DNA from 2 places in the Mycolicibacterium rhodesiae NBB3 genome. Region 1 is predicted to be linked to the other one. Evidence: predicted binding sites of a transcription regulator. Region 1 holds the regulator's gene; the other holds the start of a gene.

What was found. The regulator LexA, encoded in region 1, represses DNA repair genes until DNA is damaged. The targets are predictions, from matches to a motif close to CGAACANNTGTTCG.
Region 2: the regulator LexA is predicted to act here: its motif matches at 1,650-1,663, upstream of MYCRHN_RS08195 (HNH endonuclease signature motif containing protein).

What each region holds. Positions count from the first base shown of each region.
Region 1 covers NC_016604.1:5,664,409-5,667,822, forward strand. Annotated here, with positions in the region: gene MYCRHN_RS27235 (PhzF family protein) at 1-135, shown strand, start outside; gene nrdR (transcriptional regulator NrdR) at 144-614, opposite strand; gene MYCRHN_RS27245 (LysM peptidoglycan-binding domain-containing protein) at 777-1,226, opposite strand; gene lexA (transcriptional repressor LexA) at 1,435-2,136, shown strand; gene MYCRHN_RS27255 (sunset domain-containing protein) at 2,133-3,414, opposite strand, start outside.
Region 2 covers NC_016604.1:1,700,539-1,703,952, reverse strand. Annotated here, with positions in the region: gene MYCRHN_RS08200 (GtrA family protein) at 1-34, shown strand, start outside; gene MYCRHN_RS08195 (HNH endonuclease signature motif containing protein) at 43-1,530, opposite strand; gene MYCRHN_RS08190 (potassium transporter Kup) at 1,749-3,414, opposite strand, start outside.

The DNA of each region.
Region 1 (3,414 bases):
ATCACCGACTACCTGAGCCGCGATCTGGACATCGTGCAGGGCAAGGGATCGATGATCTCGACCGAGTGGAGCCCCGAGGGCTGGGTGCGGGTGGCGGGCCGCGTGGTCAGCGACGGCACAAAGCACATCGACTGACGAGCAGTTCAGTTCGGTGCCGGCTCCGGCGACTTGCGATGCTCACGCAGCGCCTGGATTTCGCGCTCGAAATCCTCGGCCGAGCTGAATCCACGGTAGACGGAGGCGAACCGCAGGTATGCCACCTCGTCGAGGTCGCGGAGCGGCCCGAGGATGGCCAGCCCCACCTCGTTACTGGGCACTTCAGGTGAACCCGCCGCGCGCACCGCATCTTCCACCTGCTGGGCGAGCAGATTCAGCGCGTCGTCGTCGACCTGTCGCCCCTGGCAGGCGCGACGCACACCCTTGACGACCTTCTCCCGGCTGAACGGTTCGGTGACGCCGCTGCGTTTGACCACTGCGAGAACCGCGGTCTCGACCGTCGTGAAACGACGACCACACTCCGGACACGATCTGCGGCGCCGAATGGCTTGGCCTTCGTCGGTTTCCCGGGAGTCGACGACCCTGGAATCGGGATGGCGACAGAACGGACAGTGCATCACCGCTCCTTCGCCGAGCCAACAAATGACTACCTCAACCGCCTCTGAGCGTACCTGCGTGGCAGTCCGCCAGCCCAGATTCGTGCCCAATGCGGCGGGCCTCGTCATTGCCCGTGCGAATACGCTTGTGCGGTCGAGGTTTTCACCGGACACGACACACCGTCAGCTGATTGGCGCGATCAGCGTCTGGCCGGCGTGCACTGAGACGGAGTCGAGGTGGTTGAGTTCGCGGATCCGGTCGACGACCGGGCCCACCGGTGCGTCGGGGGCCACCCGCCCGGCCACCTGCTGCAGCGTCTCGCCGGTCTGCACCTGGACCACGGCCAACCGGTCGGGCACCGGCGCCGATTCCCCGACGACCCCGCCGAACTGTGCCACCAGGCCGAGCCACACCGTGATCCCGGCGGCGACCAGCGCCAGCAGGACCGTGGTGACCGGGGTGATCGGCTTGCGACGATGCGAGGCGCGCGATACCAGCACGCCCGAGTTGCGGTACCGCACCGGTGCACCGCCCGGCCGACGCGAAACAGGGCGCCGCCGGGCGCCGGCAGGCCGAATTCCGGGCCTGACCACTGGTATTGCCCGGTTCTCCCGGGTCTCGAGAATCGTCATCTTCCTGCCTTCCGGTTCGAGTCTTTCGCTCTTGTGTTCGAACATACTCGATCATCTGTTCGATTAATAGAACATGTGATCGAACTGTTGCCGAACGATATCGCGGCCCACCGACAAGTCCTGTCCGCCCGCATCCGCACGCCGGCAGCGCGCGACACGCCTCGAACACATGTTTGATTAATCGTCGGCCAAGGGCTACATTCGCGCCATGGATTCGGACAGCGGTACCCCGAACGGCACGGACAGCACGGGTGGGCGCGGTGGGCTCGATACTGGTCTGACGGAGCGTCAGCGCACCATTCTCGACGTGATCCGCGCCTCGGTGACCACCCGCGGCTATCCCCCGAGTATCAGAGAGATCGGCGACGCGGTCGGCCTGACATCGACGTCATCGGTGGCTCATCAGCTGCGCACCTTGGAGCGCAAGGGCTACCTGCGCCGCGACCCCAATCGTCCGCGTGCCGTGGACGTGCGCGGCGCCGACAGCCTCCCCTCGATCGTCGCCACCGATGTCGCCGGGTCCGATGCTCTGCCGGAGCCGACATTCGTACCGGTGCTGGGCCGCATCGCCGCCGGTGGACCGATCTTGGCCGAAGAGGCTGTCGAGGATGTCTTCCCGCTACCACGAGAACTGGTCGGCGAAGGTTCACTGTTCCTGCTGAAGGTGGTCGGCGACTCCATGGTCGACGCGGCGATCTGCGACGGCGACTGGGTGGTCGTGCGTCAGCAGAACGTCGCCGACAACGGTGACATCGTGGCCGCGATGATCGACGGCGAGGCGACGGTGAAGACGTTCAAGCGCACCCGCGGTCAGGTGTGGCTGATGCCCCACAACCCCGCATTCGACCCTATTCCCGGCAACGACGCAGCCGTGCTGGGCAAGGTTGTGACGGTCATCCGTAAGGTCTAGCGGACGTCGTCGTCGGCGACGAAACCGTTCACCCGTGCGAGTTCTTCACTCGCGAACCATATTTCGGCACTGGCGTCCTCGTACATCGTGCTGCCGGGCGCCCAGTACACGCCTGTCTTGGTGTTGGCCTTGACCGGATATCCGTCCGGCGCCTGGTTCGGGTCGTCGAGCGGCATCAGGAACGCTATCCGCGGCTCGGGCTCGTCGACCTCGATTCGCGCGTGCCGCCCGGTGTCGGTGAGCGGATCGCGGGCGATCACCGGGGGAACGGTGATGACGGCCGTCGGCGCGGTGTCCACCGCGTCGGAGTCCTCATCCTCGGCGGGTTCGACAGATTCGACGGGTTGGTCGGGTTCGTCAAAGGGTGCCGGCGGCTCCTCCTGGACGTCCGGCGGAGGGGCTCCCCACACGTCGTCGTCCGGTGCGTGAACCTCGTCGCTGCGCAGCCACTCCTCGACATGAGACCGATCGTCGTCATGCGGTGGTGCCTCTTCGCCGTGCGGCAGGTCGTGCCCGTGGGGCTCATCGACACCGTGGGGAGCTGACCCCAACCCCTCACTGGCGTAGCGGTCGCCGAACATCGCCGCGGCGTACTCGTCGTCGGTGGTCATTCGCTCAGGTGAGCCGCCAGTGCCGTAGGCGCTTTCAGACTCACCTCCGAACCTGTTGTCCGCCATCGGATAACCGTCCGGCGCGAAGGGGTCTTCACCCTTGCGCCGCCGCAGCAGTGTCGCCAGCAACACAGCGCCGACGAGGATCACCAACGGCACCAGTGCCAGCAGCCACCACCAGCTGAACTTGAACCAATTCTTACCGCCGGAATCGTCGGATGCCTGCGAGCCGTTGGGTGCCTCGGGCGACTTCTGCCCCGGGACCTCGAGGCCGGACAGTTCGGAAGCCAGATTCGCCGGTTCGGTCGTGAATTGGTTCTTCGACCGATCCCACGAGACGACACCGCCGCTGAATCTCTGCGTGACGACATCGCCGGCTTCGGTCTGATCGGCCATCGGCGCGCCCAGCGCGCCCTTCGCCCCTTCCAGCCGGTCCCACGCCGCCGCCATGGCGCCGCGCACGATCACCGCACCGTATTCGGGCGTCCAGAAGATGACCGGCTTGTCCTCAGCAGCAAAGCTGCTCATGCGGCTCTCGGTGGCGAGCCCGCCGTCGACCTCGCTGCTGATCGGGAAGCCGAGATCACCCTCGGGGCCACCCACGCTCTCGTACTTGGCCAGCACCTGGCCGGTCACGACGTTCGCGCCGGTCGCCGGCGTGTAGAAG
Region 2 (3,414 bases), 2.5 Mb from region 1:
CAGCATGATGCGCTGGGTGGTCTTCCGGAAATAGCGCCGACCTCAAAACGGTGCCGGGTCGTCGTCGTTGCTTGGGGGTCGGGGGTGGGTGGGGAAATACGCGTTGTCGCAGTCGTTTCCGGCGTTCTCGCGCTGCTTCTGCCGGTGCGCTTCTGCTTCGGCCTGGATGGTGTGTTCGTTGTCTCGGCGTTCGTCGTTGATGGCTTGGGAGCGGTTGTGTGCGCGGGTGGTGGTGCGTCGGGGCATGGCCAGGGTGCGGTTCGTGGTGTCGGGGTCAGGGGTGACGCGAACGGTGACGGGTGCGGTGGGTCGGCACAGGGTCGGGAACAGTAACCGGCTGCCGGGATAGGTGGTGTAGGTCTGGCCTTGGGGACAGGTCCACACAACGGTGCCGTCGGGGTGTTGTTCGTCGCGCCAGCCCCAGAACGTTTTGAGCAGGTGATGTTGTCGGCACAGGCATTTGAGGTTCGAGGCTTGGGTCGGCCCGTGCGGGTAGGCGATGGTGTGGTCGATGTCGCAGCGCTGGGCGGGCTGGTCGCAGCCCGGGAAGCGGCATGTCATATCGCGGCAGCGGATGAACGTCGCCAACAGCGCCGAGGGGATATAGCGCGGCTCCGGTGGCGCATCCCCGGGATGGCGGATCGGGACGATCTTCGCAGTGCCGGCCACCTTCGCGGCCACCAGTGGTGCGGGCAGCATCCCACCGCCCAGCAGCACCGCCGGCGGGGTCTTGGCGGGCCCGTTGGTCGGCGGCGGTGTGGGGGCGGTCGCTTCACCCCAGGTCACCTCGCTCAGCGGCTTGTCGAACAGCGGCGGGTTCGTACCGTCCAACCGTGCGGGGGTGTCATCGGACAGCGACTCCTCATGGGCGACGACATGTACCACCACCGCACTGGGCTGCTTCTGCGCGGCGTCGCAGTCGGGATCCTCGCATCCGCAGACCAGGCGCTCAGCGAGTTGTCCCAGCGCACCCAACGCGGCGGCGCGGCGCTGCTCGTGAGTGCGCGGATCGTTCTCACACACCGTGGCAGCGATCGCGTCCAGGCGTTGATCGACGGCCTCGGCGTCGGTGGCCAACAGTCTGGCCTCCAGCCATGCAGTACCCGATCCGTCCTCAGGGTCGCGGACATCGACATGGCAACCACGCGCGGAGTATTCGGTGCGCCGCACCGCCGCGGGGTCATACCGATCCACCCAGTAGTCGATCTCGATCTCGGTGTTGTGCGCCGACAGTGTTCCCCACTGCTGGACCCGGGCGGCGATCTCGATGTCGACTTTGGCCATCGCATCGCGGTCTGTGATCAGCCGGGTACGGGCCACGACCGCCGAGATCAGCCGGTAGGAGATGGCGCCGGCGGCGAACACCTCGGCGACCCGCGGCAGTCGTCGGCGCAGCGCGTCGGCGATCGCCAACTGATGGGAGGCCACCCCCAACGACACCTGCTGGGCGGCGGCCACCGAGGCGGCCACGGCACCCCAATTGTCCAGGCACCACTGATCCCGATTGTCTGACCCGTCGGCGGCCAGCATCCGCTCGAGCTAATCGGCGCAGGCGAACAAGCGCTGGGCACAGGCGGCGTTCTCCACCCGCGCCCACGCCCCCACCGACGAAACCCCTCGGCTACCGAGCGCCGCCGCCACCAACGAATCGAACATAAGTTCGACAGTAATCCCCACCGGAACGCCGAACCACCAGCTCAACCCCAACCTGTGGATAAAACCGCGATTGGGGATAACCACTGGGCGGCTCAGACCTGGATACGCGAACCGACGATGACAGTCCGGTCGAGTGGGAGGCCGAAGTGTGCCGCGGCGTCGGCGGTGATGTGCGCTGTGGCGATGAAAAGCCGTTTGCGCCACGGCGCCATTGTCGGCGCGTCCCCGCGACACAGGTCGAGCTTCGACAGGAAGTAGGACGCGTTCTCGAGGTCGATCGGACCCTCGGTGTCCGCCGGATCGAGCATCGCGAGCGCATGCGGCACGTTCGGCCGCTCCATGTATCCGTAGCGGGCCTCCACATGGACGATCCCATCGCTCGCATAGCCGAGGTCGTCGTGACTCATTCGCTCGGAGTCGGGTAGGCGCGGCACGTTCTCGGTCTCGACGGTCAAGATGATCACGTGCTCGGCCAGCACGTGGTTGTGCTCCACGATGGCGCGCATTGCCAGCGGTGCAGTGTCTCTCCCGCGGTTCAAAAAGACCGCGGTGCCCGGGATCCGGACCAGCGGCGGATCCAGATGCACTAGTTCGTCGACGAATTCGCGCAGCGGCCCCTCCGCCTTCTCCCTTGCGCGCGTGATGATTCTGCGGCCCTTCTGCCACGTCGTCATCACGGTGAAGGTGACGACGGCAATGGTCAGCGGCAGCCACGCACCGTGCACCAGCTTGGTGAGGTTGGCCGCGAAGAACATCAGGTCCACCACGAGCAGCAGACCGCCACCGATCAGCACACCCCACAGCGGCCAACCCCACCGCGTTCGGGCGTAGTAGAAGAACAATGTGGTGGTGATCGTGATGGTTCCGGTGACCGCCATACCGAAGGCGTAGGCCAGGGCCGCCGAACTGCGGAACGCGAACACCAGGATCAGCACCGCCACCATCAGCGCGGCGTTGATCCACGGCACGTAGATCTGCCCGATGGTCGACGCAGAGGTGTGCTCGATACGCAGCCTCGGCAGATAGCCCAGCCGCGCGGCCTGCGAGGCCACCGAGAAGGCACCGGTGATCACCGCCTGCGACGCAATCACCGTCGCCGCAGTCGCCAAGAGCACCATGGGAATTCGCGCCCACTCAGGCGTCAACAGGAAGAACGGTGCAGATACCGTCGACTCGTCGCTGAGCACCAGCGCGCCCTGGCCGAAGTAGTTGAGCGTGCACGCGGGCAGGACCAGACCGAGCCATCCGTAGGTGATCGCGCGCCTGCCGAAGTGCCCCATGTCTGCGTACAGCGCCTCGGCGCCCGTCACCGAAAGCACGATCGCGGCAAGCGCGAAGAACGCGATGTGGAAGTGGCCGGCCATGAAGTCCAGTGCGTACGTCGGCGACAACGCCTTGAGGATCTCGGGGTTGTCGATGATGCCGCGAATCCCGCACGCGCCGATCGCCGTGAACCACAGGATCATCACCGGCCCGAAGAACCGGCCTACGGTCGCGGTGCCTCGGCTCTGTACCGAGAACAACCCGACGATGATCACCGCGGTGATCGGCACGACGAAGTCTCGGAAGCCGGGATCGATCACCTGGATGCCCTCGACGGCCGACAGCACCGAGATCGCCGGCGTGATCATGCTGTCGCCGAAAAACAAGGCGGCGCCGAAGATCCCCAGTGTGGAGAGCATCACCGCGGTGCGCCGACCGCGCCTGCCCGTCCAGCGCCGCAACAGCGTGATCAGCGCCATGATGCCGCCCTCGCCG